DNA from 2 places in the Desulfitobacterium chlororespirans DSM 11544 genome. Region 1 is predicted to be linked to the other one. Evidence: riboswitches for the same ligand, from Rfam matches in the RefSeq annotation. Region 1 holds a riboswitch; the other holds the start of a gene.

The links. Region 1 has a riboswitch for FMN ahead of BUA14_RS05490 (DMT family transporter). Riboswitches for the same ligand answer to the same signal wherever they lie in the genome.
Region 2: it holds a riboswitch for FMN, as region 1 does, so the genes downstream of both, ribD (bifunctional diaminohydroxyphosphoribosylaminopyrimidine deaminase/5-amino-6-(5-phosphoribosylamino)uracil reductase RibD) here and BUA14_RS05490 (DMT family transporter) in region 1, are expected to answer to the same signal.

Annotation. Positions count from the first base shown of each region.
Region 1 is NZ_FRDN01000004.1:563,821-568,033, forward strand. Features, by position in the region: gene BUA14_RS05475 (UDP-N-acetylmuramoyl-tripeptide--D-alanyl-D-alanine ligase) at 1-250, opposite strand, end outside; gene vanX (D-Ala-D-Ala dipeptidase VanX) at 406-1,014, opposite strand; gene BUA14_RS05485 (VanZ family protein) at 1,317-2,021, shown strand; FMN riboswitch at 2,164-2,313, shown strand; gene BUA14_RS05490 (DMT family transporter) at 2,453-3,415, shown strand; gene BUA14_RS05495 (oxidoreductase) at 3,645-4,213, opposite strand, start outside.
Region 2 is NZ_FRDN01000014.1:177,112-181,324, reverse strand. Features, by position in the region: gene BUA14_RS21255 (bifunctional 3,4-dihydroxy-2-butanone-4-phosphate synthase/GTP cyclohydrolase II) at 1-386, opposite strand, end outside; gene BUA14_RS21250 (riboflavin synthase) at 414-1,058, opposite strand; gene ribD (bifunctional diaminohydroxyphosphoribosylaminopyrimidine deaminase/5-amino-6-(5-phosphoribosylamino)uracil reductase RibD) at 1,098-2,216, opposite strand; FMN riboswitch at 2,326-2,440, opposite strand; gene BUA14_RS21240 (GNAT family N-acetyltransferase) at 2,496-3,053, opposite strand; gene BUA14_RS21235 (DUF4367 domain-containing protein) at 3,221-3,940, opposite strand; gene BUA14_RS21230 (RNA polymerase sigma factor) at 3,909-4,213, opposite strand, start outside.

The sequences.
Region 1 (4,213 bases):
CCACCGCGATCCAGGCTTCTTCCGCCTCCATCCGCGTATGCTCCTGGGTCAGTGCCGCGACTGCGCCCGAGGCGAATGCGGCGTGCAGAAAGGTGTGGGCATCCGCCTTTTCGCCTTTGAGGGGGACAAACAGGGAACCGTCGGTCACTTTCCGGCTGTCGGTCACCACCGAGGTCACCACCGTATCCAGGTCCCCGCAGAGTAATTTTCCGCCGCAGGCGGCGACGATTTCGCATACCGTCATTTCCATTGCAAAAGGCACCTCACAGTTCTCGTCGTTAAGATTGATATTTCCGGTTTTGCACTAGCGGAACAGCATGTTTTGCACTGTATGTATTCCGCCAGGTCTTATGCTCACTTCCGCCGGCATCCCCAAATGCCGCCGCACGCTGAGCTCCGGCTCAGCTAGGCGATGAGAAAATCAAAGTAAGTGTTGGGATAAGGTTCGTGTTTCAGGCTGTAATGCCACCACTCGCAAGCGTAGGAAACAAAACCGCTGGCCTCCATGATCGAACAAAGATATTGACGGTTTCTCGCTTCGGCTTGGCTGATTCCATGTGCGCCATGATGTGAGACTGAATCCATCAAATCAAAATCACCGCCCATGGGTACAAGTGTTCCGGAAGCTAAATGATAAAGGGTTAAATCAATGGCGCTGCCCCGGCTGTGGCCCGACTTGGCAGCCACATATCCTTTTTCGATGATCTCGGATCGGTCAATATTCGGATAGTGTTTCTGTTTCGTCCGGCCATCTTCCGGCTGTTTAGACCAGCGCAGAAAGCAATCTACGGCGCATTGAGGGCGGTAACCATCCCAAAGAAGCAAGCCAAAGCCCAAGGATGCGGCGTTTTCCCGTGCTTTTTCCAAGGCCGCGCACAACGCTCTCGTACCGACAATTCGATTGGCTGCATAGCCGTCCACCGGTTTGCCGGTAAAATTATCCCAGGTGGCGTATTTAGCATCCCAACGTATTCCTGATACAAACTCGTCCACAAAGACAAAATCACTTTTCATGGTCTTTCTCCTTTCAACGACACGATTCATCCTTGCATAGTTACATTTTTCTTTGCTTTTGTCCGAGACCCCCTTCCAGGAATATAAAAACCTGTCCGATTCGACATTTTTATCTTAGCGAAATCAGGCAGGCGATGTTGGAATTTTAACTTATGGATTTCTTAAGATTTCCTTATTTCCATATCCGGAGATTCAGATTAAGGAGAAAATCACCCTATCTTAAGGGTTTATTAAGATATTTCTTTTTTAAATACCCTATAATGAACCAAGTTAATTACAACGGAGGTGCATTAGTGAGCAATATGATTTTGATGTTTATTTTAAGGCTTATTATAGCGTCAATGACATGGTTCATCAGTACTTTGCCATTCTTGGTTCCCTATCATACCCTACTGACCTCTCAAAGCAAAAAGATGGGCTATACACTGTCAAAGGGGCATATGGCAATCGTTTGTATCTTTGTCTACTACCTTACCGGTGTGCTGAGTATTACTGGTATTCCTTCCCTAATGGATATTGTTCAAAACCGCTTTGGTATAGTAACATCAACGGGGTTGAATTTTCCACCGGATGAGATTAATTGGATGCCGTTTTTTTGGCTTACAGAGGGTGTTCGCCCCTATATAGAAAATATGTTGCTCTTCGTCCCTTTTGGATTTATACTGCCATTGATTTGGAAGAAGTATGAAGTGTTATGGAAAACAGCATTATCCGGTTTTGTATTCTCACTGATCATAGAATTGAGTCAATTGTTCAATAGCAGAATAACGGATCTTGATGATTTACTGATGAATACTCTCGGAGCGTTAATCGGATGGGGAATTTTCAGACTGCTGAAAAAACATCTGGCAAAATTACAGGACAAGGTTTCTGTCCAAAGTACCCAGATCAAAAAAATCCCCTTGCTCCTTCGCGAAGAGGCATGGTTTTATCTGGCCAGCGCCTTCGCCGGTATGTTCTTTGTGTATTATTCATTCTTCTGGTCTTTACTTAGACAAGTTATCTGAAGTAAGCAGATAATTTATCCCTTCTTGCTCTTGCGGAAAGGCGGCAGTCAAAGCTGTCCTTTGGCATGGAATGGATAGCAACTCTATGCCTAAGGTATCTACCACTGAAGCCAACAATGTGCTATACTCTTTTTAGATGAATACGAACCTTCGAGGTAGGGTGAAATTCCCGACCGGCGGTAATGATTGCCCGTGCAATTCAGCCCGCAACTCAGTGCAGCGCCAGTGCTGCACCGACTGACTTGGTGAGACTCCAAGGCCGACGGTATAGTCCGGATGGGAGAAGGTACAAACTAGCTTAGGACAAGTGGCCTTATGTTTGTTATGTTTGTATGTTTATGCCTCGAGGAACACGATTTCCTCGAGGCATTTTTGTTCTTTCCGATTCAGAGGGTTTTATTCTCACACATTCACTATTGGGGGATTTATCAATGCAGCAATCAAAGCAATCATCCAATCGGAGCATCTGGCTCATCGCCCTGGGGGCAGCCATGTGGGGCCTGGACGGGGTCTTCATCGTATCCTTATTGCAACATGTGTCATCTTCACAAATCGTCTGGTTGGAGCACCTGTTACTATTCTTATTTGCCGCACCTGTGCTCATCTGGAAGCGTCAGGAGCTGAAGCAACTCAATGGCGGAGACTGGCTGGCTGTCTTATTTATCGGCTGGGGCGGCTCAGCCTTGGCCTCCATTCTGTTCACCGCCGGATTTACTTATGGTAATCCCAATGTGGTCCTGCTCCTGCAGAAAGTTCAGCCCATCTTTGTTATTCTTCTCGCCTCCTGGATGCTTAAGGAACGGATGAGAAAAGATTTCTATGCCCTGTTTGTTGTGGCCCTGATCGGCGCCTACCTGCTTACTTTCGGCCTGCACCTGCCAACTTCCGAAGTCAGCTTAGCACAATTGCTCGGTTCCTTATGTGCCATCGGAGCAGCCGCTCTCTGGGGCGGATCCACCGTCATGGGCAAGCGTCTGATCGGAAAATTATCCTTCACCACCTTGACTGCCCTGAGATTTGCTGTCGCGCTGCCGCTCTTAACCGTCATTGTCCTGGTACAGCAACCCAACTGGGCCGATCTCGGTCAAAGTCTCCATCTGGCTCCGGTCTGGGCCAACCTGTTGTACCAGACCCTCGTGCCCAGCCTTTTAAGCCTCTTGCTCTATTACCGCGGCTTGAACGGCGTCCGGGCTTCCCATGCCACCATTGCCGAACTGGCTTTCCCGGCCACCGGCCTGCTCGTAAACTGGCTGATTCTCCACCAAACCATCGATTTGGGGCAATGGCTGGGCTTTGCCATCGTTTGGCTTGTCGTACTGCAACTGTCGCGGTTGCCTAATGATCCCAAGTCTGCGGTGAAAACTTCTGAAAGAGCCAACCTGGCAGGCCTATAGCACTTTATATCTTATGCCTTATGCCGAAGCCTGAGCTAAACAAATACCATTTCTTTAAGGATACAAAAACTGCCGCCTAAGCCTTGATGGGCTTTGGCGGCAGTTTTTAGTTTCTAAATTAAATTACGGTATCCACTCTTTCCCTCAACAATGACGTATCTAATTACTGCTGACGATAGAAAAGGTCATTGCTTGAAAAGCAGAGCGCAACCACGGCAACCACGTTGTACTACACAGCGCGGCCCACATCGTTTCCGGCCCGGATGGCCAAAGCGATGTTATAAGGCTCATTGCAGTCCCCGATAGCGTAAGTCTCCTTCACCGCAACACCGTCAAGCAAAGACTTGTTCGGCAGCAAGTCGGCGGCGTTGATGATCGAGTCGGCGGCGATCACGGTTTCCACTCCGTAGTCCGAGGCAATAGTAATCTTGCCGTCCCCGATTTCCTTGATCATGGATCCCGGATAGGCTTTGACACCCAGAGCATAGAGGGCTGTAGTCATAAAGCGCTGGGCGTGATGAGACTGTTGCTTGTCGAGATCCTCGTTGGGATTCGGTGTCACAATGGTGACCTTCTTCTTGCGCACCGTCAGCCACAAAGCGGCGTCAAAGGCCTGAGCATTGGAACCGAATACCACCACGTTTTCACCGGTGTTGTTGCCCATGAATCGGTCATAATCGATAGTCGGCACACTGCCGCCGCTTACGCCCACCTCGCCCGGCAAGGAGCCGACGGCAAGGATTACGGCATCGGGGGCTTCGCCGGCGATCAGGGCGGCGTCGACTTCCTTGCTCAAAA
Region 2 (4,213 bases), on a different contig from region 1:
AAGATATGTCCGGGACGGCGGAGATTCTCTGGGCGGCTCTGAGGATCAAGCAGGACTTTTACCGTATTGGCCCGCTCAAAAGCGGAGATTCCCGTAGTGCAGTCGCAGCCATCCACACTTACGGTAAAGGCAGTTCCATGGGGATCCGTATTGTGGGTTACCATGGGCTCAAGGTTTAAGGCTTGAATGCGTTCGGCGGTCATGGGGACACAGATTAAACCCCGGCCATAGGTGGCCATAAAATTGATCGCCTCAGGGGTTGCTCTTTCTGCAGCCATCAGCAGATCCCCTTCATTTTCTCTTTCCTCGTCATCCACAACGACAATCATTTTGCCTTGGCGAATGTCTTCGATGGCTTCTTCAATCGTGTTAAAGCGAAATTCCATGTTGATCACTCCTGTCTAAAATCTAACCTAGATAAAGCCGTTTTCGGCTAAGAAACTCATGGATAAATCCTTTGGGGGGGCTTCTTTTTTCTCCATGAACCGTGCCACATACTTTCCGATCAGGTCGGTTTCCAGATTGACTATATCACCCACGCCTTTAAAGCCCAAAGTGGTTTCCTGGCGGGTATGGGGGATCAGAGATATGGTAAAAGCCTGGGGGAGGAGATCCACCACGGTAAGGGAAATGCCGTCAATGGCGATGGAGCCTTTGGGCAAAACATAGTTTAAAAGTTCCGGGGCGGCCTTGATGGTAAAGACCCGGGCAATTCCTACCGGGGTGATTTTTTGAATGGTGCCCACTCCGTCCACATGACCGCTTACCAGATGGCCGCCCAATCGGGTGGAGAGCTGCAGAGCCCGCTCCAGGTTGACCCGCGTTCCCCGGCTGCATTCTTTAAGATTGGTTTTATTTAAAGTTTCTGCCATGACATCCACGGTAAATAAATTTCCCTGCATCTTCACCACCGTGAGGCAGATACCGTTGACGGCGATACTGTCTCCGATTTGGGTGCCTTCAAGCACTTTAGTTCCTTCCAGAGTCAATTGAGCGGAATCAGGGAGAACCTTCAGATCCGCTACCTTGCCTAACTCTTCGATGATACCGGTAAACATGTTCACTCACCTCTCTTAACTGCTTAATCGGATGATTGCTTAATCGGCATAATTTACTTTGGCCCGGACCCGAAGATCTCCGGTTCCTCCGTCGATCTCCAGGAATTCCAAAGGAATCGCCTGTGCCATCAAAGGAAGCTCAAGCCCGGTCAGAGGGGAAGGGCCTCTGCCGCCGATGAGTTTGGGCGCATAGATAAACTCCACCTCATCGATAAGCTGTTCGCGGAGCAGGGAGCCGGCCAGCCCACCGCCGCCCTCCAGCAATACGGAGTTCCAACCTCGTTTGACTAAATCCCCCAGCAGGTCTTTTAAAGGAACATAACGGGGTGAATCATACTGCCAAACCTCTACATTCTCCAGAGCTTGCAAGGCTTCCAGTTTATCCAAAGGAGCGGAAGCCGTGGTTGCGATGAGACAGGGGGCCGTGCAGGAGGAGGCAAGTACGGCGGCTTGCAGAGGAATTTTCAATGCTCCATCCACGATCAGGCGCACCGGGTCCCGGCCTTCGCCAATCCGGCAATTCAAAGCAGGATTATCCTGGCGCACGGTTTCACTGCCCACCATAATCACATCGAAGCGATCGCGCAGCCGGTGGACATAGGCACGGGAGGCTTCATTGGTAACCCATTGGGAATCTCCCGACTCCGTCGCTATTTTACCATCAAGGGTTAAAGCCGATTTGTAGAGGACAAAGGGAAGGCCGGTTTGTATAGCCTTTAGAAAGCCCTTGTTTAAGGTCCTGGCTTCCTTTTCTTTAAGCCCCACATCAACCTGGATGCCGGCTTCCCGCAAGCGGGCGATTCCTTGTCCGCCCACTAAGGGATTGGGATCCACCATAGCCACGACGACGCGTTGGATTCCCGCCTTAATCAGTGCGTCGGCACAGGGAGGGGTTTTCCCGAAATGAGAACAAGGCTCTAAAGTGACATAGGCCGTGGCTCCCCGGGCATGTTCTCCGGCCGCCTGCAGAGCGTGAACTTCAGCATGGGGAGTGCCGGCTTTTTGATGATAGCCTTCACCGACAATAGCGCCATCGTTAACGATGACACATCCTACGAGGGGATTCGGGCTGGTCCTGCCCATAGCCAGGGCTGCCAATTCCAGAGCCCGGGACATGTAATGATTGTCAAGTTCCATGTGATCGCCGCCGTTTCCCATCTCTTTGAGTTAGTTTTGCTTAGTTTTCCATAAAAACACTATAAAAAACCCCAGAGTTCATCCTCTGGGGCCTAAAAACCATGACAAATAAAAAGCGCATCAGCACTTTAATTTCCTCTTCTCATCCAGACTTTACTGTCGGCTCTGGAATTACACCAGATCTGCCATAGTGGCTCGCGGGCTTGACCGCCGGTATGGAATTTCACCAATCCCCAGAGGTATTCAATTACTTATATATAATACTCTAACTTATTAATGAATTCAACCCTTTAAGAAAATTTAGATCCTTTGGGGAGGATGAGGGGGATGGTGCTCCAGATATTCATCCCGCAGCAGGCCCATGAGGATCGCATCGCGATACTCACCTAAGACAAAGCGCGCCTGTCTTAATCTGCCTTCAACCTTAAAGCCCAGTTTCTCATAGGCTTTTAAAGCACGCAGATTCCCGTCCCATAAGTCAAGGCTCAGGCGATGAAAATTCCACTGATAGAAAAGATAGTCGATCAGTACTTTTAAAGCGTCCGTGCCATAGCCCCGGTTCCAATAATCACTTTCGCCGATAATGATGAACAGTACCGCCGAGCGGGCGGGAAGATTGACATCCCGATAACCTACGGTTCCGATGGGCTTTTGCTCTTCATTGAGAATGAGATAGCGGCCAACCTCTTTCTGGGGGGTAAAAAAGCGTTCTTCGATTTCCTCTTCACTAAGCATTGTGCTCAAAGGCCAGGCGGCATTCGCCCAATAATTAAGGTTTTGGTCGTTATACCATTGATAAAAAATGGGGATATCATCAAGCTCCAGCGGACGGAGAAAGGTCTTTTTTCCCTGCAACATGGCTTTGCCTCCCAATGATATTGATGGGATAGTGTCGTTATGTTTAAATTATACCATATCCGGTATTCCTTGCGTATCGCAACAAAAACAGGCTGACGCTATGTCAGCCTGTTTTGCCCTATGAACATTCGGTGGCCATTCGTAGTGGAAATTTAGATTCGCTGAAATCAGTCGATTGATTCCACCATCTTTATCAGTTCATCGGCGCCTACATCGGCTTTCGATGCGCTGAACATATACATCACGCCATTGATATCAACATCTAAATTCTTTCTTCCCTGCAGCGCACTGTATCCATTGATTTCGGTCAGCTTCATATTGCCCAGTTCCGTTGCAAAGCTTGTTTTTTCGTTCATGAGCCTTGTCTGGAGATAGATAAGCCGCTTGCCTTTGGTAAAGAAAATGTCGGCATACTCTCCGCTGATAGCATCGTTATTGGTGGTATACAGGCTGATCCTGTCAAGCTGATAGCCTTCGGGAAGGTAGGTAGGGAGTTTCAGTTCAAAGTCGAGATACGCTTGCGCTTCGGCCAAGTCAGTGAACCCAGGGCGGCGGCTGTCGGTGTGGTTTTCTTCGCTTGAGTCCTTCGTTAAGCTGGGATCAGGAACATCATTCGCCGGAACCGGGCCGGTTAAGTAGTATGTGTGCCCGCCCAAAACCACGCCGACAAATTTCTCATAGAACGAACTTCCATATGTGGTTTGAGAGAAACATGCCACAAATAGGGTCAGTGACGCTGCCAGAGCGAGCCATCTTCTGGGGAGCCGATAAGCTTTGGCTTTGGCTTCCGCAGCCGCTGAACGGGTGCAATTCTCAATCAGGCGCTGCTGTAGTTCAGCTGTGATATGCATGCCGCTAAATGCTTGTCTTAACTGGTGTTTTTTCATATCTGAAATCCTCCTCTGTGTATTTGAGCTTTAATTTTTCCCTGCCGCGCTGAAGACGTTTTTTCACCGCTGCAGGCGAAATATCTGCCATATGCGCGATACTGCCCACATCATAGCCTTCGACATAATGCAGAAACAAAACCATTCTGTACTGTGCGGGCAGCGAGAAGACTGCCTCCAATATACCTGAGTCCTCCTCAGATTTGCAGAACTCCGACAATCTCTCAATGTTCATGTGCTTATGACGGAAATTAAACCTGCGCATGTCTTTGC